3 regions of the Paenochrobactrum pullorum genome follow, and region 1 is predicted to be linked to each of the others. Evidence: riboswitches for the same ligand, from Rfam matches in the RefSeq annotation. Region 1 holds a riboswitch; each other region holds the start of a gene.
What was found. Region 1 has a riboswitch for thiamine pyrophosphate ahead of thiB (thiamine ABC transporter substrate binding subunit). Riboswitches for the same ligand answer to the same signal wherever they lie in the genome.
Positions count from the first base shown of each region.

Region 2: it holds a riboswitch for thiamine pyrophosphate, as region 1 does, so the genes downstream of both, thiD (bifunctional hydroxymethylpyrimidine kinase/phosphomethylpyrimidine kinase) here and thiB (thiamine ABC transporter substrate binding subunit) in region 1, are expected to answer to the same signal.
Region 3: it holds a riboswitch for thiamine pyrophosphate, as region 1 does, so the genes downstream of both, JNC77_RS12555 (TenA family protein) here and thiB (thiamine ABC transporter substrate binding subunit) in region 1, are expected to answer to the same signal.

Region 1 covers NZ_JBHEEH010000006.1:81,167-88,588, forward strand. The annotation lists gene JNC77_RS10825 (5-formyltetrahydrofolate cyclo-ligase) at 1-148, shown strand, start outside; gene JNC77_RS10830 (TIGR00282 family metallophosphoesterase) at 158-982, shown strand; gene JNC77_RS10835 (TerC family protein) at 1,161-1,913, shown strand; gene JNC77_RS10840 (ABC-F family ATP-binding cassette domain-containing protein) at 1,977-3,797, opposite strand; gene JNC77_RS10845 (YMGG-like glycine zipper-containing protein) at 3,988-4,272, opposite strand; gene JNC77_RS10850 (thiamine diphosphokinase) at 4,391-5,020, opposite strand; TPP riboswitch at 5,106-5,220, shown strand; gene thiB (thiamine ABC transporter substrate binding subunit) at 5,266-6,270, shown strand; gene thiP (thiamine/thiamine pyrophosphate ABC transporter permease) at 6,287-7,422, shown strand, end outside.
Region 2 covers NZ_JBHEEH010000001.1:524,796-532,217, forward strand. The annotation lists gene tenA (thiaminase II) at 1-188, opposite strand, end outside; gene JNC77_RS02510 (ABC transporter substrate-binding protein) at 185-1,156, opposite strand; gene JNC77_RS02515 (ThiF family adenylyltransferase) at 1,169-2,179, opposite strand; gene JNC77_RS02520 (thiamine phosphate synthase) at 2,176-2,784, opposite strand; gene JNC77_RS02525 (thiazole synthase) at 2,786-3,556, opposite strand; gene thiS (sulfur carrier protein ThiS) at 3,558-3,755, opposite strand; gene JNC77_RS02535 (FAD-dependent oxidoreductase) at 3,761-4,744, opposite strand; gene thiD (bifunctional hydroxymethylpyrimidine kinase/phosphomethylpyrimidine kinase) at 4,741-5,598, opposite strand; TPP riboswitch at 5,728-5,828, opposite strand; gene JNC77_RS02545 (heavy metal translocating P-type ATPase) at 6,017-7,422, shown strand, end outside.
Region 3 covers NZ_JBHEEH010000009.1:3,086-10,507, reverse strand. The annotation lists gene JNC77_RS12575 (M20 family metallopeptidase) at 1-770, opposite strand, end outside; gene JNC77_RS12570 (S9 family peptidase) at 809-2,617, opposite strand; gene pip (prolyl aminopeptidase) at 2,657-3,613, opposite strand; gene JNC77_RS12560 (LysR family transcriptional regulator) at 4,100-5,032, shown strand; gene JNC77_RS12555 (TenA family protein) at 5,075-5,722, opposite strand; TPP riboswitch at 5,803-5,920, opposite strand; gene JNC77_RS12550 (hypothetical protein) at 5,972-6,184, opposite strand; gene JNC77_RS12545 (general stress protein) at 6,308-6,895, opposite strand; gene JNC77_RS12540 (PepSY domain-containing protein) at 6,914-7,222, opposite strand.

The sequences.
Region 1 (7,422 bases):
TCTTCATAAGAGCGATCATTTTCCGCAACTGATCGGTCTGGCTTTTGCCTGTCAGGAACTGGAATCCGTGCCCGATGAGCCACATGATGTGCCGCTTGAAAAAATCGTGACCGAGAATGGCTTGCGTTTTTTTCAAACCCGTTATTAAAGACATCTTATGAGATTGCTATTTTTGGGTGACATGGTGGGTCGGACAGGACGCACGGCAGTTTATCAAAAGCTGCCGGAACTGGTTTCCGACCTGAAATTGGATTTCGTTATCGTCAACGGCGAAAATGCTGCTGGCGGTTTCGGCATAACAGAAGAAATCTTCAATGATACGATCCGCGCCGGTGCGGATGTGGTAACTACAGGTAACCACGTCTGGGATCAACGCGAGGCATTAGAATTTTCACGCCGTGAACAACAATTCCTGCGCCCTGCCAATTTTCCTAAAGGCACGGCCGGTCACGGCTCCGGCGTTTATATGGCCAAGAACGGGGCGCGCGTGCTGGTCTCCAATATTATGGGGCGCGTCTTCATGCACCCTGATCTGGATGATCCGTTTTTAGCCGCAGAAAAAATTCTCGAAGCTTGCCCGCTTGGCGAACAAGCCGATGTGGTGTTTTTTGATTTCCACGCCGAAGCCACCAGCGAAAAACAATGTTTCGGCCATTTTGTTGATGGTCGCGCCAGCGCTGTTGTCGGCACCCATACCCATGTGCCAACTGCTGATTATCAAATCCTGCGTAACGGCACCGCCTATATGTCCGATGCGGGCATGTGCGGGGACTATGATTCATCCCTTGGTATGGACAAGGAAGAACCGCTCAATCGGTTTCTTTCCAAGGTACCAAAGGGACGTTTTGAAGTGGCTTCGGGCCCTGCCACCATTTGCGGCGTCGGCATTGAAATTTCCGACCGTACCGGTTTGGCCGAAAAAATCGAACCATTACGTATCGGTGCGCATTTACAGCAAACAATCCCGTCTTTTTGGGCTTAAAGCCGCTTGTAATTTTTAAATACCATCCTAATTTTTGTGTTTGGGGTTACTGTCTGGTGCGATATCATCCGCCAGACAGTTTTTCTGCATCTGAATTATTTTTCTTTCCGACGCAGTTGATGACGGGAGTCCGTTTTTTTCCGCAAAGATTGCTCCGGAAACCGGAGAAAGCACCTATATGGAATTTATTGCGGAACATTTATCCTTCTTGTCCAGTCCGGCAGGCTGGGCTGCACTGATTACATTGGTTGTCATGGAGGTCGTACTCGGTATCGACAATCTTATTTTTATTTCCATTCTCACCAATAAACTACCGCAAGAATTGCAATCCAAAGCGCGGCGCATCGGCATTTCAGCTGCGCTGATTTTACGCCTGCTCTTGCTGTTCACCATTTCCATTATTGTTCAAATGACCGAGCCAGTCTTTGAAATATTCGGTAACGGCTTTTCATGGCGCGACATTATTCTGGTGGCTGGTGGCTTGTTCCTTGTTTGGAAAGCAACCAAAGAAATTCACCACACGGTTGATCCCGACGGACAAAAAGACGCCGCAGTCTCAGGTGCTGTCACCATGACAATGGGTGCAGCAATCGTACAGATCCTGCTGCTTGATCTGGTGTTTTCGGTTGATTCCATCATCACCGCTGTCGGTATGACCGATGAAATTGCTATTATGGTAATTGCAGTTCTGGCCGCGGTCACCGTGATGATGCTGGCGGCAGACCCGCTATCAAAATTCATTGCCGCCAATCCGACAATCGTCATGCTGGCGCTGGGCTTCTTGCTGATGATCGGTATGACATTGATTGCCGATGGCTTCGGCTATCATGTGCCGAAAGGCTATATCTATGCCGCAATGGGCTTCTCCGCCTTGGTGGAAGCACTCAATATGCTGGCGCGCCGCAGACGCAAACAATCAGGCGAGCAGTAACACGCAATAAAAAGGCCGCTTATAAGAGCGGCTTTTTTAATATCATTATTTCAAAGCTTTAGGTTAGCCTTCAATCTCTTCGCGCAGCATTTCCAGTTCAAGCCATTCCTCTTCAAAAGCATCGCTTTCGCTGCGCTTTTTTTCCAGTTCGGCTGCAACCTTGGCAAAAAGATCAGGGTTTTTTGCATAAAGCTGCGGATCAGCCATTTTGGCTTCCAGCACCTCAATCTCTTTGGACAAAGCGTCAATCTTGCCGGGCAGCGTTTCGAGCGCAAATTTCTGCTTATAAGAAAGCTTGCGCTTTTCATCGCGCTTTGGTGCCTGAGCAGCTGCCCCATCACCACTCGCAGCCGCAGATGCAGCCTTTGCCACCTGACGTTTGGCAAGCGCCAGCTCTTTGCGCTGCGCCATCATATCGGCATAGCCACCGGCATATTCCAACCAGCGCCCGTCGCCTTCCGGCGCAATCACCGATGAAACGGTGCGATCAAGAAAATCACGATCGTGGCTGACCAGAATAACAGTGCCGTTGAAGGCTGAAACCAGTTCCTGCAACAGATCAAGCGTTTCCATGTCCAGATCGTTGGTCGGCTCATCAAGAATAAGCAAATTGGCAGGGCGCGACAAAACCCGTGCCAGCATCAAACGTGCGCGTTCGCCACCGGATAATTCACGGATAGGTGTGCGTGCCTGCTCCGGCTGGAACAAGAAGTCTTTCATATATGAAACCACATGGCGCTGCTCACCATTGACGATCAGGCTCTCGCCACGACCATCGGTAAGATAATGCGCCAATGTATCATCGAGATTGAGGCTTTCACGCTTTTGATCAAGCTCTGCCATTTCCAGATTAACGCCCAAGCGCAATGTGCCTGAATCGGGCGCCAATTGGCCGGTCAGCATCGAAAGCAATGTAGTTTTGCCGGCACCGTTTGGCCCCACCAGACCGATACGATCACCACGCTGCACGCGGGTGGAGAAATCTTTCACCAACACACGTTCGCCATAAGCTTTATTTAGGCCTTTGGCTTCAATCACCAATTTGCCGGATTCTTTGCTGTCACTTGCCGCCAACACAGCCGTTCCTTGCGCTTTGCGATGATTGCGGAACTCCGCGCGCATCGAATGCAATTCGCCAAGGCGACGCATATTGCGTTTACGCCGTGCCGTCACACCATAGCGCAGCCAATGTTCTTCACGCACAATCTGGCGGCCAAGCTTATGCAGGTCGCGCTCTTCTTCTTCCAAGACTTTATCGCGCCATTCTTCAAAATGGGCAAAGCCTTGTTCGATGCGGCGTGTGACACCACGATCAAGCCAAATGGTCGAGCGGCTGACATTTTCCAAGAAACGACGGTCATGGGAAATCAGCACAATCGCCGAACGGATCTGGCGCAGCTCATCTTCCAACCATTCAATCGTATTGAGGTCAAGATGGTTGGTCGGCTCATCCAAAAGCAATACATCAGGCTGCGGCGCAATCACCCGCGCCAAAGCTGCACGACGTGCTTCACCACCCGATAATTGCTGCGGCGTTTCTTCACCTGTCAGCCCCAGATGTTCCAGCAGATAGGTGACACGATGCGGATCATCGGTCGGCCCCAAGCCTGCTTCCACATAAGCGCGCACATTGGCAAAGCCATCCATATCGGGAGACTGCGCCAAATAACGCACAGTTGCGCCCGGATGTTTGTAAACTTCGCCACTGGTAGGCTCAACCATGCCGGCGGCGATTTTCAAAAGTGTAGATTTACCCGATCCATTGCGCCCGACCAGCGCAATGCGCTCACCTTCACTGACCGACAAGCCAGCATCTTCAAGCAGCGGTGTTCCGCCAAAAGTCAGTTTAATCTGGTCAAGGCGAAGAAGTGGTGGTGGTGCCATGGATAATGATTACTTCTCGTTCAGGTGTATTTTTTAAAATCAAAGGTCAATTGCACTGCTTGTCGTCGAGAAAGAGCTTTGTGTCAAATGACGTCTTGTCAGCACACAAAAAAACAGGCCGGAAAATCCGACCTGTTTCTCATATTTTCAAGCCAGGCTTGCAAATAAATGAACCTCAATGGTTCTATTATTATTGGCAAGGAGCTTCATAAACGCGGCCATATGGGTCGCGGTATTTACAATATTGCACACCATTGCGGGTTGTGGATGCACCAACCAATGTACCGGCAACTGCGCCAATAGCAGCACCTGTCAGCGCACCGCGGCCATTACCGCCAATTGCGCCGCCTGCCAACGCACCAAGAGCTGCACCACCAACGCCATAACCAGCCGTACGCTGTTCATTGGTTGTGCAAGCTGCTGTTGAGAATGCGAGCAATCCTGCGACTGCGATCATAGTAAGACGTGATTTCATGGAAGAAATCTCCCTTTGAATGTTGAAAACCACCGACCTTGCGTCCCCAATTCGGCGCTTGCAGGTAGTCCTGCTATCATTAGCTTACATTATATTAGGCGTTGTTCGTCAAGCCTTTTCATAACGGTCTTGCGATAAGTACCGCATGTCCTAAACGCAAAGAAACATGAAGAGTTCCATGAACAACATTAGAAACTGTCAAAGACGAACCTAAAGGCAAAGTAATTTTATCCAAAGGCCATTCTGCTTGTTCAATCGTCAGCCCTTCGAGCTGTGAAAAGCTTAAAATACTGAAAACGGAAGCCTCAGGCAGGTCATATTGATAATTGCCCGGCACCAGCGGATATGCTTCTTCAAAACCACTGGATAACAAAATCTGACGCCCTTCAAGCGCGTATCTTGTTGCCATAGTCAGATGCAAAAGCGTGTGATCGGTACGATCACCACCGAATGCACCACATAGAATCACCCGCGTTGCGCCCAATTGATAAGCTTTATTAAGCGCCAATTCGCCATCGGTCATATCTTTGGCAACCGGAAAGGTTTGCCGCGGCACTTCGGCAAAAACCTCCAGCAAATCCGGATCGGTTGAGTCAAAATCCCCAAGCCATAATTCTGGAACCACACCCAAACGAAGCGCATGGCGCATACCACCATCAGCGGCTAAAAACCGTGCGCCCTCAACTTGGCGGCGCAAACGATCCGTGACGGTCAGATCGCCGCCGAGAAGAATGACAAATGTGCTCATGAAATCGCTCATAACATGCGCATCACGCCCCGAAAAGCTCCTTTAGGGATGGCTTGCGATAAGTCGTCGAAATGCTTAAGATAAAGCTGCTCTAACGGGGTGCCTGCTGTTTTCATCAGGCTGAGAGGCCGCAATCAATCGGCCAACCCGCTGAACCTGATCCGGTTTGTACCGGCGGAGGGATTAGATGCTGTCAATGTCCGACGCATAATCCTTTTGAACCTGATACCTTAAGGAGACGCATAATGCGGCTGTTGTCTTTACTCGCCTCGTCTGCTGTCATCATGCTGAGCGTAGCGCATGCGGCACAGGCAAAAGATACCCTCACTGTCTATACCTATGACAGCTTCACCGCCAAATGGGGACCGGGGCCGATTGTCAAAGAAAACTTTGAAGCAATTTGCCATTGCGAAGTTAAATTTGTGGCAGCTGCTGATGGTGTGGCGTTACTCAACCGCCTGAAGCTGGAGGGTGCTAAAACCGGAGCCGACATCGTGCTCGGCCTCGACAATAACCTCATTGCCGATGCCCATAAATCCGGCCTCTTTGCCCCTAGCGGCATTGATCTCACCTCTATCAATGTGCCGGGCGGTTTTAAGGATGATGTTTTCGTCCCCTATGATTACAGCTATTTCGCCGTCGTTTATGACAGCGAAAAGATGGAAAATCCGCCCAAAAGCCTGAAAGAGCTGGTTGAAGGCGATGCATCACAAAAAATCGTGCTGCAAGATCCGCGCACCTCGACACCTGGCCTTGGTATGTTGTTATGGATGAAAGCTGTTTACGGCGATGAAGCAGCCGCCAAATGGGAGCAGTTGCAAAAACGCATTCTCACCGTCACACCGGGCTGGTCGGAAGCTTACGGCCTGTTCACCAAAGGTGAAGCACCAATGGTGCTTTCTTATACCACCTCGCCTGCCTATCATGTGATTACCGACAAAACCGACCGCTATCAGGCTCTTGGTTTTGAAGAAGGCCATTATCTGCAGGTTGAAGTGGCTGGCATGACCAGTAGGGGCGAGAAAAACCCGCTCGCCAAACAGTTTTTGGCTTTCATGCTCGAGCCGGGCTTTCAGGACGCCATTCCGGAAACCAATTGGATGTTTCCGGTCGCCAAAACCTCCAAGCCGCTTGATCCGGCCTTTGATGCTTTGGTGAAGCCTGTTAAAACTTTGCAGATTTCGTCTGAAGATGTCGCCGCCAACCGTAAGGAATGGATCAACGAATGGCTAAACGCTTCCAGCAAGTAAAACCGGAATAGAGTGCGTGCGTGCATATTCAGCATCAATCATAAAACCATTAGGCGGGAGTTTGGCTCTCGCCTTTTTGTGCTTGCTCGCAGGCGGCGCACTCTTTTCGCTTGGATGGCAAGCCTTTGGCGAAGGTTCGCTCTTCTCGGTTTTTGATGCCTATGTCTGGCGCATCACCCGCTTCACACTGTTGCAAGCACTGCTTTCCAGCCTGTTATCGGTGGCTGTCGCTATTCCCTTGGCGCGCGCATTACATGCATCAGAAAATTTTTATGGACGCGCATTAATTTTGCGGCTCTTTGCCCTGCCCTTGGTGCTGCCTTCACTGGTTGCCATTTTAGGCATTACCGCCATTTATGGACGCAATGGCTTCATTGCTTATCTGGCAGATTTAAGTGGCAGTTCTTTTGTGCCCAATATTTACGGCCTCACCGGCATTTTGCTGGCACATGTGTTTTTCAATATGCCGCTGGCGGTACGGCTTATTCTGGCCAATCTGGAAACCATTCCTGCCGATTATTGGAAACTATCGGCGCAATTGGGCATGGGTAACTTTTCAAGGTTCCGGCTGATCGAATGGCCAGTGATCCGGCGCAACCTTTCCGGTATTGCCGGTTTGATTTTCATGCTGTGCATTACGTCTTTCACCACCGTTTTGACCCTTGGCGGGGGCCCTCGTGCCACCACCTTGGAAGTGGCGATCTATCAGGCACTGCATTTCGATTTTGATCTGAACCGCGCTGTAGCGCTCACGCTGATGCAGCTTATTTTGACACTCACCGTGCTCGTCATTTTGCGCTTTTTTGGTCACCCAAGCGAGGAAGGCTTTTCGCTGAAAATAACCACTAAGCGCTATGACAATGTGAAAAAAACAGAGCGCTTCTTCAACTACACAGTCATTCTGACCGGATTTTTGTTTATTGCCAGCCCTGTGATCGGCATTGTGGCATCATCATTCATGGCGGATTTTTCACGCCTGTTAAGCGAAGCTGCGGTTTGGAATGCAATCTTCACCAGTCTCTGGCTTGGCGCTTCTTCCGCCTGCCTGTCGGTTTCTCTCTCTTTCGCCTTGGTGATTGCGCGTGAATATAGCGCCAGCCTATCACGCAATAGCAAACCGCCTGCCACCACACGCTTTTATCAAAGCGCACT
Region 2 (7,422 bases), on a different contig from region 1:
GCGCGGGAAAAATGGCGCAGGAAAACATAATCCTGCACGAGATAATGCAGAAAAGAGGCTTTTGGCAAAGTGCCATCCGCCATACCGCGCACAAAAGCATGGTCGATATAGTCATTCCACTCTTGGCTTGCCGCCTCACGCAAAGCGCTGAAGGTTTTGGATGAATAATCCGGTTTTGGTAACATTATTTGTTCCTTTCCACATTCACATCGACAGCAAATTTCTCGACGCTAAAGATTTCCGGCACGAGTTTATGTTCAAAAAGAAAAGCTTCCTGACGCTGATAACGGCCATAATCAAAGGCCGCAGGAGTGCGGGCAAAGCGCGGGTAAGTGTCTTTCCAGGCGCGCTTATTCAATTCGTCTTTGAGCTCTGGGCTATAAGAAACATATGTCTCATAAGCTTGCTCGGGATGATTGATGATGTAATTGGCAGCTTTTTCTGTGGCAGCCAAAAAGCGGCTGATTTTATCGGCATCATAGCCTTTAGCATTGGCGACATAAATCAGCTCGTCATAGGCAGGTACGCCCTGTTCTTCGACGAAGAAACATTTGCCTTTCACGCCTTCAATATCCATCTGGTTCAGCTCGACATTGCGATAGGCGCCAATCACCGCATCGACTTGGCCGGACATCAAAGCAGGTGAGAGCGAGAAATTGACATTGATCATTTCCACATCATCTTTGGTCATGCCATGATGGCTTAAAATGGTCGTCATCACCGCTTCTTCGACGCCTGCTACCGAGAATCCGATCTTCTTGCCTTTGAGGTCAGTCATTTCATTGACCGAACCATCATCGCGAACAGCCAGGCAATTAAGTGGTGTGTCAACCAGTGTGCCAACACGAATGAGTGGCAAGCCTTCATGCACATCCAAATGCAATTGCTGCTGATAAGAGACAGCGAGATCAGCTTGTCCGGCAGCTACTTGTTTGGATGGCGTAGAAGCATCAGCTGGCGCAATGATTTCCACATCAAGACCGTTTTCTTTGAAGAAACCAAGCTTGTCAGCGACAATAATTGGGCCGTGATCGGGGTTCACATACCAGTCTAGGATGAGGGATAATCTATCATTTGCCAAAGCTGTTGAAACCATCATAGGGGCGTGCAAAACCGTGGCGCTCAAAAGCGCAGCAAAGCTAAATTTGCGGAACATTCTATCTCTCCGTTAGTAAACTGAAGGGGATGGAGGTGAACTATCTCCGGCAGCAACAAGAACGATGTGGCCGGAAAAGACTTGTCGTAAGGCACTGGCTGCACGCCATGCCCGAAGGCCGGAGCGGCAGCACAAAGCAACACGTTTATCAGTGGCAAGATCAACGCGGTTTTCTAAGAAATCCTGTGTTGAATAGCGCAAAGCATCTTCACGCAGACTTTGCGGTGCTTCGGTTGTGTCGCGCAATTCAATCAATACATCATCGATCAAAAGCTGTTCCGGTGCGATAAATGCAAAGGGAACGGTTTTTGGCTCCGGTGCTTTATCAAAGCGGAAACTGCGGAAACCATATTGGCTCAAATTGACCGTCACCATCTGCCCTAAAGGTGATGGCGACATATCGGTCAGGGCTGCAATGGCCATTTGCGCCTGAATAGTGCCGAGTGTTCCGACCAATGGCCCCAGCACACCGGCACTGGCGCAAGTGGCAAGGTTTTTGGGCAGATCAGGAAAGAGTGCCCGCACCGATGGCGCCCCATTTTCAGCATTGCCGCAATAGCCACCGACATAACCGTTTAATCCCAAGGCCGAAGCCGAAATCAGCGGCTTTCCAAGTGCTTTACAGGCATCAGACAGAATATAAGTCACGGCATAACTATCGGCACAATCGAGAGCGATATCGGCGTCTTTCAACAGCGCATCCACGTTGGCAGGTGTCAGGCGTACCGTCAGAGGCGTGACTATAACATCCGGATTAAGATCATTCAGACGGTCGCGTGCGGCTTCGGCTTTCTTGCGGCCTAGGTCCTTTTCACCATAAAGCGGCTGGCGATGCAGATTGCTGCGCTCGATACTATCATCATCAACAAGTGTGATATGTCCTACACCTGCACCCACCAGATAATTGAGCGCCGGACAGCCAAGGCCACCCGCACCGATGATGAGAATATGTGCATTCTCCAAGCGCTTTTGGCGCTCGATGCCCATCTCTTCCACAATGATCTGTCTGGCGTAACGGCTCATTTTACATAAGCTTCCGTCAGCTTCAGCCATTCCTGCACGCGCTGTTCAGGGCTTGCATGAAGGGTGATGTCGGTCACCGCGGCCACAATATCTGCGCCATGTTCAAAAACACCAGTTGCGCGATCAAGGCTGATGCCGCCAATGCCGACAAGCGGCATGTCGCTTAACTTATCTTTCCAGATACGCACACGTTCCAGCCCTTGTGGCTCCCAGATCATCTTTTTCAAAATGGTTGGATAGACGGGGCCAAGCGCGACATAATCAGGCTTAAGCGCTAATGCGCGTTCCAGCTCTTCTTCATTATGGGTGCTGACGCCAAGTTTGAGTTGAGCCTTACGAATAACGGTAATGTCCGCCTCATCCAGATCTTCCTGACCGAGATGGATGTAATCGCAACCTTCATCAATGGCGAGTTGCCAATAATCATTAACGATCAACTGACATTGATGTGCGTCACAAATTGTTTTGGCAGCACGGATTTCAGCACGCAATTCAGTTGTAGTTTTATCTTTAACGCGCAGTTGCACCAGTTTGATGCCAAGCGGAACTAAGCGCTCCAGCCATTCAGCGCTGTCGAAAATCGGATAAAAAGGATGAAGTGCCATTTTAGAAAAATGCCTTTCCCATCAAAGGTGTGGAAGGAGCTGCCATGTCGCGCGGTTCAATCGGATCGGCCTCAACCGCCAGATGTCCGGCTTCCACGGCAAGAGCAAAGCTTTTGGCCATGCGAACCGGATCACCGGCCTTGGCCACGGCGGTGTTGAGAAGCACTGCGTCATAGCCTAGTTCCATTGCCTGTGCGGCATGGGAGGGAACGCCAATCCCCGCATCAACAATCAGCGAAATATCTGGGAAATGCGCGCGCAAGGTTTTGAGTGCATAGGGGTTGTTAAGGCCGCGCCCCGAACCAATTGGCGCGCCCCACGGCATCAGCACTTTGCATCCGGCTTGCACCAGCTTTTCGGCGACCACCAGATCGTCATTCATATAAGGGAAAACTTCAAAACCCTCATTGACCAGAATGCGTGCCGCTTCCACCAGTCCGAAAGGGTCGGGCTGGAATGTGTCCTGCTCGCCGATCACTTCCAGCTTGATCCATGATGTGCCAAAAATCTCGCGCGCCATTTTTGCGGTGGTCACCGCTTCACGCGCTGTGTGGCATCCGGCTGTGTTGGGCAAAACATGGACACCCAGCTCTTTGATCAGTGACCAGAAACTTTGCCCCGCACGCTCAAATCCGCTTTCACGGCGAAGTGAAACGGTGACGATTTCGGTGCCTGATGCTTTCACCGCTTCTTCCAAAATTGCCGGTGAGGGGTAAAGGGCTGTGCCCAACAGCAAACGGCTGGTGACTGTTTTGTCATAGAGTTTTAGCATGTCAGCCCCCTTGCATGGGTGCCAGAACTTCAATCTGGTCTCCAGCGGAAAGTGTTGTTTCTTCACGCATATCCGCACTGACAAATTCGCCATTGAGAGCTGTTGCCACCACCGCATCGCTCAAATCAATCTCGGCAAGCAATTCGCTCATATTGTGGGCTGTGGTTTGGTGGATTTGGCCGTTGAGAGAAATATTCATCAAATTCACTCCATAAGCTCTGGTATGTTTTGCGGATTTTCCACCGCTTCACGCACCATTTTAGCAAGTGCGGGAGACATCAAAAATCCGTGCCGGTAAAAGCCGTTGACATAAAGTTTCGTGCCTTGGCGGCGTATTTTGGGCAGATTGTCGTTAAATGCAGGGCGGGCATCGACGCCGGTTTCCAGCACTTCACTTTCGGCGAATGCGGGATGCAGCGCATAGGCCGCGCCCAAAAGCTCCAAGGTGGAACGCACACTGATATGCGGGCTGGCTTCGGCTTCCAGCATTGTTGCGCCCACCATATGCACACCATCCCCGCGTGGCACGATATAAAGCGGAATACGCGGATGCAGCAGGCGCACAGGGCGGGTGAGGTTGATGTCGCGTGAGCGGATCATCAGCATTTCACCTTTGACACCGCGCAGATCGCTTAAATCGTCCCGCGCCCGAAGTCCACGGCAATCAATGGTCAGATCACTGTTGATTGTGGCCTTATCGGCATTGGTGCCAAGCTGAAAGCGCACAGCCTTCCGGCGCAGATTTTCAGCCAGTTCCGGCAAGGCACGGCGCGGGTTGAGATGGCCTTCATGCTCAAAGAACAAGCCTTGATTGAAGCGATTGCCAAGATCAGGCTCCAGTTCTTCAATGCGGGTTGCATCAATCAACTCGTGCTGGCTGGTGCGGCGTGAAAAGCGGCGCAATTCACTGGCATCGCGGGTGTGGGAAAGCACCAATGTGCCGCGTCGCTCCACACCGCTGACATGGTTTTCCCACCAATCGAGCGCTTGCTGGCCAAGGCGCACGACTTGCTCCGGTGCGCTTTCGCCCTCGCACCAAGGTGCAAGCATACCTCCGGCAAACCATGAACAAGCATCTTCGCCAATGCGCTCACTGAGCGCGATCACTTCAACATTATGGCCTTGGGCATTCAGTTCCGTGGCACAGGTTAAGCCAGCGACACCGGCACCGATAATGGTAATTTTCATGGGGCTACCTGTGAAGGATTGGTCCATAGTTCATAAAAATGGTGGACGGGACCGTGACCGCTGCCGATGGTTAGTTGATCGGCGGCCAAAATTGCCTGATGCAGATAGTCGTGGGCTTCTTCAAAAGCTTGTTTTAAATCTAACCCATGTCCAAGCTTTGTCGCCAGAGCTGCCGACAGAGTGCAGCCGGTGCCGTGGGTGTTTTTGGTGTGGATGCGGGGCGCAGAAATGGCAAATGTCGGGGCGTCTGCGGTGATCAAGAGATCAGTGCAAATTTCACCTTCCGCATGGCCGCCCTTCATCAAAACGGCTTTGGCACCTAAGCGAAGCAAGGCGCGGCCTTGTGCTTCGGCTTCCTCATCGCTTTTTGCTTCATCCATATCCAGCAGACAGGCAGCTTCGGGACGGTTCGGGGTGATCAAGGTTGCTAAAGGGATCAGTTTTTGGCGCAATACATCAATCGCGGTTTCGCTAAGCAGGCGATTGCCGGATTTAGCTACCATCACCGGATCAAGCACGATCGGCCCTTGGAAGTGGCTCAAACCGTCCATCACCGTTTCGATGGTTTCAGGTTGTGAGAGCATGCCGATTTTAACGGCAGCAACATTAAGATCGCTGAACACCGCCTCCATCTGCCCGCGAATGATCGCCGGTGTCATATCCATTACGTCAGTGACGCCGCGGGTGTTTTGTGCGGTGATGGCGGTGATGACGCTCGCACCATAGGTTTTAAGCGCAGAAAAAGCTTTTAAATCGGCCTGAATACCGGCACCGCCGCTGCTGTCAGAGCCAGCAATGGTTACGCAGATCGGAACTGAACTGAGGGTGGAAGATGTGTCTAACCGTCTCGTCATGTCGTTTCTCTTCTCTGAACAGAAAGTGAAACATCATGACTGGCTGAAGCTTTTGTTTTGCTTCTGGTTGGAAAATTCGCCTGTTGCCCAAATTACCAAGCAAGACCAATTCCCATTACGCCCGTTCGTGACGCGCCAAATTCCGTTCCCTACGCAGGTATTACCCGGATCAGGTTCAATGGGTTAGCGCTTTTGCGCCTCTCAGTCTTTCGACACCCCAACGAATATTTGCTGCCTCTATGAGTAGAATTTAAAATCAGATTGGTCAAGCCCGCGTCAAAAGCATCTGAAATCGATTGGAATTACAGTCGGGATTTTTCTTTAAAAAAGCTCTTGACCTTCCCATGATGGGAAGCCTTAGTTTAAGCGCCATGATGAAGTGTCTGTTTAAGAGCAGCGATGTGGCAGGGGATAACCTATGAGCCAGAAAAATGACAGCGAGTTAACAAGCAACATCTTGTTAACTAAGTATAATTTCAATGTGGAAGGCATGAGTTGTGCCTCTTGTGTGGGGCGGGTGGAGCGCGCACTGACAGGTACTGATGGTGTGGTTAAAGCCAGTGTCAACCTGATGACAGAGCGCGCCCATGTGGAAGTGAGTGACAGCAATATCACGGCTGATGATTTGGTGAAAATCATCGGCGGAGCAGGTTATAAAGCTGAGCTGATTGATGAGCAAAAGCCGGTGGAAGCACTTAAAAGCTCTGGTTGCGGTTGCGGTTCAAAAAAAGCTGAAAGCGTAGAAACATGTCAATCGGAAGCCAAACTGGCTGCTGTTGTGCCATCATCATCCGCGCCGCAAAAATTTGATTTGAACATTGAAGGCATGACCTGTGCATCTTGTGTCGGCACTGTCGAGCGTGCTTTACTCGCGGTTGACGGCGTTACATCAGCCAGCGTTAATCTGGCCACTGAACGGGCGCAGATCGTGGTGGATGGTACGCGGGTCAATATAGATAAGCTGATTGGTGCGGTGGCAAAAGCTGGCTATCAGGCGCGTAAAATTGATGTCGCCGCCAAGCAATCTACCGGTGAAATGCGCGCGCAAAAACGTGAAAAAGAAGCACAAACCTTACAGCGTCAAACTTTGCTGGCAGTCGTGCTGACCTTGCCGGTTTTTGTACTTGAAATGGGGTCGCACTTAATCCCTGGCATGCATATGCTGATTGACCGCACAATTGGTATGCAAAATAGTTGGTATTTGCAATTTGTGCTGACAACGCTGGTGCTTTTCGGGCCGGGATTGCGCTTTTTCAAGCTGGGCATTCCGGCACTTTTAAAAGCCGCACCGGATATGAATTCGCTGGTAGCGGTCGGTACATTGGCCGCTTGGGGCTTTTCAACGATCGCCACTTTCATGCCGTCCGTTTTGCCTGAAGGCACGGTGAATGTTTATTTTGAAGCCGCAGCCGTTATCGTGGCGCTGATCCTGCTTGGCCGTTATCTGGAAGCGCGCGCCAAGGGCAGAACCAGTGCTGCCATCAGCCGTTTGGTTGATTTGCAGGCGAAAACTGCACGCGTTTTGCGCGATGGCAAGGCGGTTGATGTGCCGTTGGAAGATGTGCGCGTGGGCGACCATGTGCAGGTCAGACCAGGTGAAAAAGTACCGGTCGATGGCGTGCTCATCGAGGGCTCTTCTTATATTGATGAATCGATGATTACCGGTGAACCAGTGCCCGTTGCCAAGGAAATTGGCGCCGAAGTGGTCGGCGGCACCATCAATAAATCCGGTTTTTTCACCTATCAGGCGACCAAGGTTGGCAGTGATATGGTGATCGCCCAGATCATCCGTATGGTGGAAGATGCGCAGGCCGACAAGCTGCC
Region 3 (7,422 bases), on a different contig from region 1:
GCATAACGTACTTTTGCTTTGGCTTGCACCACGTTTGGCGCAATGCCACCGGCATCCAGATAGGCATAATGCAAACGGCAATCGGCAGGCACATGCTCGCGCAAATAATTGCAACCAACGCTCATCAACTCAACCGCATCAAGCGCCGAACGGCCAAGGTGCGGTGCTGCCGCCGCATGGGATGCGCGGCCGGTAAATTCGAAATCCATACGGGTATTAGCCAAAGATTGTGCATCATCGACTTGCGTGAACGATGCCGGATGCCAGCAAATGGCAATATCCACATCATCAAATGCACCGGCACGTCCCATAAAGGATTTGGCAGCTCCGCCTTCTTCAGCCGGGCAACCATAGTAACGCACACGGCCTTTTTTGCCGGTTGCTTCAAGCCAGTCTTTAACAGCAGTTGCTGCCAGCATCGCAGCCGAACCCAGCAGATTATGGCCGCAGCCATGTCCATTGGTGCTACCTGCCATCGGACGTGGTTCGGCAATGCCTGCTTCCTGGCTTAAGCCCGGCAGTGCATCATATTCACCCAAAATTGCAATAACAGGGCCGCCTTCACCGGCTTCACCCATCACAGCCGTTGGAATACCGCCAACATTTTCGGTAATGCGAAAGCCCTGCTCTTTCAGCATTGCGGTATGTTCAGCGCAGGACTTATATTCCGTATATGCGATTTCCGGCATCCCCCAGACGCGGTCGCTCAAAGCTTCAAACTCAGCCTTTTTAGCGTCCACGTGATCCCAGATTACTTCACCATTCTTCACGGTGCTCACTCCCAGTCATAATTCCAGATATTAAGATTTTAAAGATTTTCACTCATGAAACGTGCCAGCTCGCTAAAAACCAGACGACGGTTTTCAACACGGGCAAAACCATGGCCTTCATGCGGAATGCGCAAGATTTCAACCGGCTTGCCAAGACCACGCAGACATGAATAAATCTGCTCACCCTCACATGGTGTCACGCGCGGATCTTCCAGCCCGTGCACAATCATCAAAGGTGCCTGCACCTGATCCATTTTATTGATCGGAGAAAAACGCTCTAAATCATCGCGCATGGTTTCCACGTCGCCATATTCGATGGCACGCAGTTGTTTGCGCCAAGGGCCAGTGGTGGTCAGCAATGTGAGGAAATTGGCAATACCGTAAAATTCAACGCCAAGCTTCCACAAATCCGGATATTCGGTCAGCGCTGCCAGCACCATATAGCCGCCATAAGAGCGGCCAAAGACGCCAATGCGGCTTTCATCCACATCTGCGCGTGCCCCTACAGCCATACGCACAGCTTTCAAATCCGCCACACTATCAAGGCGCAATTCGCGGTCATCCAGATGCTGATAGGCACGGCCATAACCGGTACTGCCACGAATATTGGGCGCAATCACCATGATGCCCTGCGCCAGCATATATTGAATGTCAGCGCGGAAATCCGGTTTCCATTGTGCTTCAGGGCCACCGTGAATGATGATCATCACCGGATAACCGTTCTCATCAGCTGGTACCTGTGGCTGATAGACAAAATAAGGAATATCCAGACCATCAAAACTTGCAACACTCGTGACTGTCGGCTCCAAAAATGCAGGCAAAGCTTTTTTAGCCTTTGGCGCATCGCTCACTCGTGTGAAAACACCGGTCTCGACATCGCAGCTCCAGATGTCTGATGAATGTGCCGCACCTTCAATCGGCATCACCAAAGATTGGCCGTCTTTTGACCAAATGAGTGAACCGACAACACCGGCAACCGGCATCTCATAGCGCTTCAGCACCTCACCTTGACGGCTGACTAATACGATATCATTCCAGCCCTGGCGGTTGAGGACGAGTGCGAACTTGTCCTGTTCAGGCGAGAGCACCAATGCTTCCACATCCTGGTCCTCAAAAGCTGCAACTTCCTTCAGAACATCTTCATTGGCAGGTTTGAACATGACAGAAAGATATTCACGTTCCTGATCGCTGATCATCAACAGCCCGCTGTCATCTTTCAATGAGCGGATAGCCTGATAACGTGCACGTCCCTGATGCGGCAAAATCTTTGTATATGTCTTGGTTACAATATCAAGCAGGCAGAAATCCTGATCGGTCATAGCGCGGGTACAATCATTGACCATCAGCGCCTTGCCATCACGGGTAAATGCAGCAGGGGTGCGCCAGCCAATGCCTTCGTAGACACAAACAGCTTCTGCAGAAGCCACTTCCATTACATATAAATCCATGTCGGATTTGTTGCGATAATTGGCAGCATAAGCGATATGCGTGCCTTCCGGCGACCAGCAACCCCATGCATGCACAACAGTTGTATCGGTGGTGAGCGGGTGCGGCTCGCCCTGCAAATCCTTAATCAGCCACAGCTGATGACGCTCATCACCACCGAAGTCAGTGGTAATGAGCAGATCATTGTTTTTCGGGTTAAAAGCCATTGCACCGACAGGTTCAGGCATATTGGTCAACTGGCGCGGCTCACCACCATTCACAGGCTGCATCCACACCTGCATCATTCCGCTTTGATCGCTCAAATAAACCAGCCATGCACCATCGGTGGAAAATGCCGGTTTAACCGCCTTACAAATATCCATGTAATCGGTCATCGAAATTGATTTGTCGCCGCTAGCCATAACTACCCTACCCGTTTTTATAAAATTCTGTTTTGCGGCTTAAACCGCTGCATCTGCATTCGTGGTTTGTATGATATTGACAGCCAGACGTGCTGTTGCTTGCGTCAAAGCCTCCAGCATCGGCCCGACAGTGGCTTGATGATTAGCCAATGTCACAATGGTGAAATTTGCCTCCGGCCACGCTTGTTTCAGCTTCCATGCGGTCATCATCGGCGTCACAGTGTCATAACGCGCTTGTACAATTTCTGCCGGAATGTGACGAATCTTGTCGATATTATCGGTCAGATAATTAGCTGACAGAAAGGCACGATTGATGGAGTAATGCGTGAAAATGCGCGAGACAGCCAAAGCAGCCTTCGGATCAAGCAATTTTGCCACATGATCGGAACTTGGCTCCAAAGTCTGGGTGCGGGCAGAAAATCCGCGCAAAGCTTGCGCCGCCGCCATTTCCAACTCCGCATCACCAGAGGTCAGGCGCTTGTAATAAGCGGTGAGCAGATCGCCACGTTCTTCTTCTGGTACAAATTCCGCAAATTCCTGCCAAAAGTCTGGGAAAATCGCACGGGAGCCATGAAACCACCATGCCACATCTTCATCACCGGCCAGAAAAACACCATGAATGCGAAAGCCCAAACATCTTTCCGGATGTGCAATTCCGTAGGCCAATGAAAGACATGAGCCCCATGAGCCACCGGTGACAACCCAGCGATCAATGTTTAAATGCTCACGAATGGCTTCAATATCGGCAATCAGTTTTTGGGTGTTGTTATTTTCAAGTTCGGCAAAAGGTGTGGACTGACCACAACCGCGCTGATCGAAGGTCACGACATAATAGGTTTCTAGATCAAAACTTTCGACCGAACGCGTAGATGCACCTGCACCCGGGCCGCCATGCAGAAATACCGCCGGAATCCCTTGCGGATTACCATATGCGTAAACAGCCAGCTCATGCCCATCACTGACGGCAAGACGAAATTCTGCATTTGGTAATGTCATTTTGTCCCCCAAAACCGATCTGTAACAACCAGATCTGCCGCATAAATCACTCTTGAGCTTCAAAGCTCAGGCCTCCACCTGAAACAAAGAGTGCCTTGTTTAGTGCCAATAAAATTTTGAGAATACCAATGCAAAATCAGACTAGTTATTCCAATTCGGAATAGTGAGAATTTTAATCCGACAATAGTCATCCAAAGCGAGCTAAATGAAACAATCATGACAAAATTGAAAAATCTGCATTCAATGCTCGTGCATGTAACAGGTGGAATTTAAGTATCTTATAATTTAATCAGCAGATATCATTGAGTTACAGTTTTTTGTGTTTTAGATAATTCATTCAAACACCAATATAGCCCGTTTACATATTCTAATTTTGCATGAGTCCATCCGTTCTTTCGCTAAGATCGAAACGAATTGCAATTGTTCACCCATCCACAAAGAATTAAACTGAAAATAGCAACAGTGCCCAAATTGAAGTGAGAAAGAATGGAACTAAAGTGGCTGAAAGATTTTGTTTCGCTTGCACAACATTCCAGTTTTTCCCGCGCTGCTCAGGATCGTAATATAACCCAATCGGCTCTGAGCCGTCGTATCCGCCAACTGGAAAGCTGGGTGGGCATGCCGTTGATTGACCGCAGCAGCAATCCGGTCAAACTAACCGCAGCAGGCGCAAGCTTTTTGCCATCAGCCCATGATGCTATCGACCTTCTGACCAATGCCCGCAAATGGCTTTATGAGCAGTATAATCCGGTGTGGGAAGTGCTTTCCTTTGCCACGCTCAACAGCCTGTCTTTAAGTTTTTTTCCGCTATGGATGGCGGATATGGAAGCATCAGGCGACGAATTTCGTGTGCGTTTTACCGATCCGCATGCTTCATTTCTGGGCAATGTTTCAACGCTTGTACATGGTCAATGCGATTTTTTTCTAACCTATGCACTTGATAATGTTAAACAAATGGAAGACTTGAAAAAGTTTCCTTATTTGTCTGTCGGTCTGGAACGCGTTATTGCCGTCAGCGCGCCCAACCGCGATGGCACGCCTATGCATAGCCTCGTCAATAATTATCAGCCAACCCATTTTTTAAGCTATCGCAGCAACGCCTTTTTCTCACTAGCTTTGCAGCATTTAATCGAAAAACGGCAATATAATCTTCATTCCGTTTATGAAAACGGTATGTCGAGTGCGCTCAAAGCAATGGCTATTTCCGGCCACGGCGTGACATGGGTACCGCAAAGTCTGGTCAGTGATGAACTCAGCCGCAAATTGCTGGTACGGGCTGGCACAGCTGAAGATGACTTGCTGGTGGAAATCCGTATTTACCGCACGCTCAATTTCCGCAACCAACAAGCAGAGAAATTCTGGCGCCGCGCATCATATTTGACCGCTTTGAAAGCCGCAAAATCGCAAACCAGTAAGTAAAAATCGGGGCGGATCATTAATAATCCGACCCGATTTCATTAATTAAGCCATATTTTCATAGGCTGCATCAAAGAATGCAAGTTCAAGTTTAACAGCGCGCTGGAAAAAATCTGTGCAACGCATTGCATCCTGTTCGCCGACACGATCAAGTTCAGCACGCAAAAAATCAACAAAATCTCGAAAAAAACCGTTGTCATGCAATGTGATCCATTCAGCATGCACAAAATTTTCCGGCAATATTTTCGTGGTCGTTGATGCCCATTCCAGATAAAGCCATTCAGCCACATTCAACACCGATAAAATCACCGGATAGGAACGCGTTTCCGCGGCTTCACGCATGATCGCTTTAAAACCTTTTGTCGGCTCACTATCAGCAATTGCCTCTCTGGCTTGATCGCTCACGCCCAGCGCTTCAAAAGAGCGTAAAAAATAAGTATTCTCGTCACTAGAAACCATACCTGCAAATTGTCCGAAGCGTAAACGCGCTTCAAACCTATCAGCCGTGGCAAGGGCGGCGCCAAGAAGCACCAAAAAACTGTCCAGAAAGCGATGATCTTGTATCAGATAAGATGCCATAACATCGTCTGAAATAGTTCCGGCGCATAGTTCATGTACAAAGCGATGCTCAACCGCATTGTCCCAGACCGGCTGGCTGTTATTTTTCAAAATATCGGTAAAACGATCAGTCATTGCTTTGCCTTTTCATGGTTGGCTGCAAGACCGGTAAATTTCTTATTCATAAAACGGCCTCGCAAAGAGGCCGGCAAAAGGCAGGTTTGTCTTCCCATCCCTTCGCCGGCATGATCCGGATCAGGTTCGAAGGGTCATTGCGCCTTTAAAAAAACAGCAATATCTCAGCCCCTTGACGGGACACCCCTTGGTCTATCCATGAGTAGAGGCACTATGACGGTCAGTCAACTAGCAAGATAAGATTTCGCCTTACTGGGCCGATGGCGGGGTTTGCAACGGTGCGCTGACATCAGGCACCTGATTATCATTGGCGAATGAATTATCATTTTCCGAAGCATTACGCCCATAAATCTCGACGCCGACCCACACAAGCACTGTCAATAAAAGACTGCATAGTAAAACGACAAGCACAGGAACACCTTTGCGTCCTTGTCGTGCATCTTGTGCCGGTACTTTTTTCATCACCATCTCCTGTTTTTACCCCTCAATTTTAAAAATGGCCGGGAAAAGTGCATATTTAACGCGCTCTCTTCCCAGGCCATTTTAATTATTATGCTGGCTCAAGCCATCGATCTCAATATGCAGTTATCGCATGGTGAGAAGTTTTTGACGCTCCAACTCTACGTCTTCCGGCGTATAAGGCGCCGATGTGTGATCAAAGTGCTCCCAACCCTGCTCGCGATAATATTGGCGACGGGCATTAATATCGACACCACCTGAATCGGCCAAAATGCGTTGCGCGACAGGCACCTTTTCATCATCGACCTTAACCGAAACCAGTGCGCCGCCGCGCCGCACGCCTTCCGCATAAACATGTGCCTCCTCATCCGGCACACCGCTATCAATCAAGGCGCCAATCAACCCGCCGGCAGCTCCGCCCGCCACTGCACCGCCAAGTGCACCGGCAAGTGTTGCAGACAACCAACCGGCAGCAACAACAGGGCCAATTCCCGGAATGGCAATCATGCCCAAACCGGCCAGCAATCCGCCGCCTGCTCCAATTGCCGCGCCAACACCTGCACCGACACCCGCACCTTCACCGGCTTCCGTTTTGTTTTCTGCATGATGTGAAACAATGCTAATATCTTTATAAGGGATACCCGCTGCTTCAAGTTGAATAACCACACTTTTTGCGGTGGTGTAATTATCGAATAACTGATTAAGTGTTTTCATAATATTCGCCCTTTTTCATTATCCTGAAGTGACATTACCTTGATAATCCATCTTGATCATCACGGGTGTTCCGTCCTTTTCGCCGGCAGCGTGCCAGACACCATCATCGTCAAGGGTCAACCCCATAACATTGGTGAAACCGGCTTCTTCCATCCGGCTTTTTGCCTGTTCTTGGGTGAAACTGTTTTCGCCTTTTACCGGAGCGGACGGGTTGGCTTGTTCCGGCATGACAACCGCAGGTTTATCTGTAGTCGGCGTTGTTTGCGCCTGTGAAATCGTAGGCACGCATATACAAGCAGCTACAAGCGTCATCGTTTTGATATTCATGATCAGCTCCTGTGTTTGTCACTGTATTTCAGTGATATTGAATAAACACATGAGAAAGTGAAAACGTTCCGTTCTTTTTATTCACAACTCGTTACATAAACAAAAATATCTTTATTTTATATAGAGTTACAATTTTCATCAAAATAATATGAACCATTTTCAAGTTCTTACGTTGTTTTAGTATCTTTATAAAACAAAGG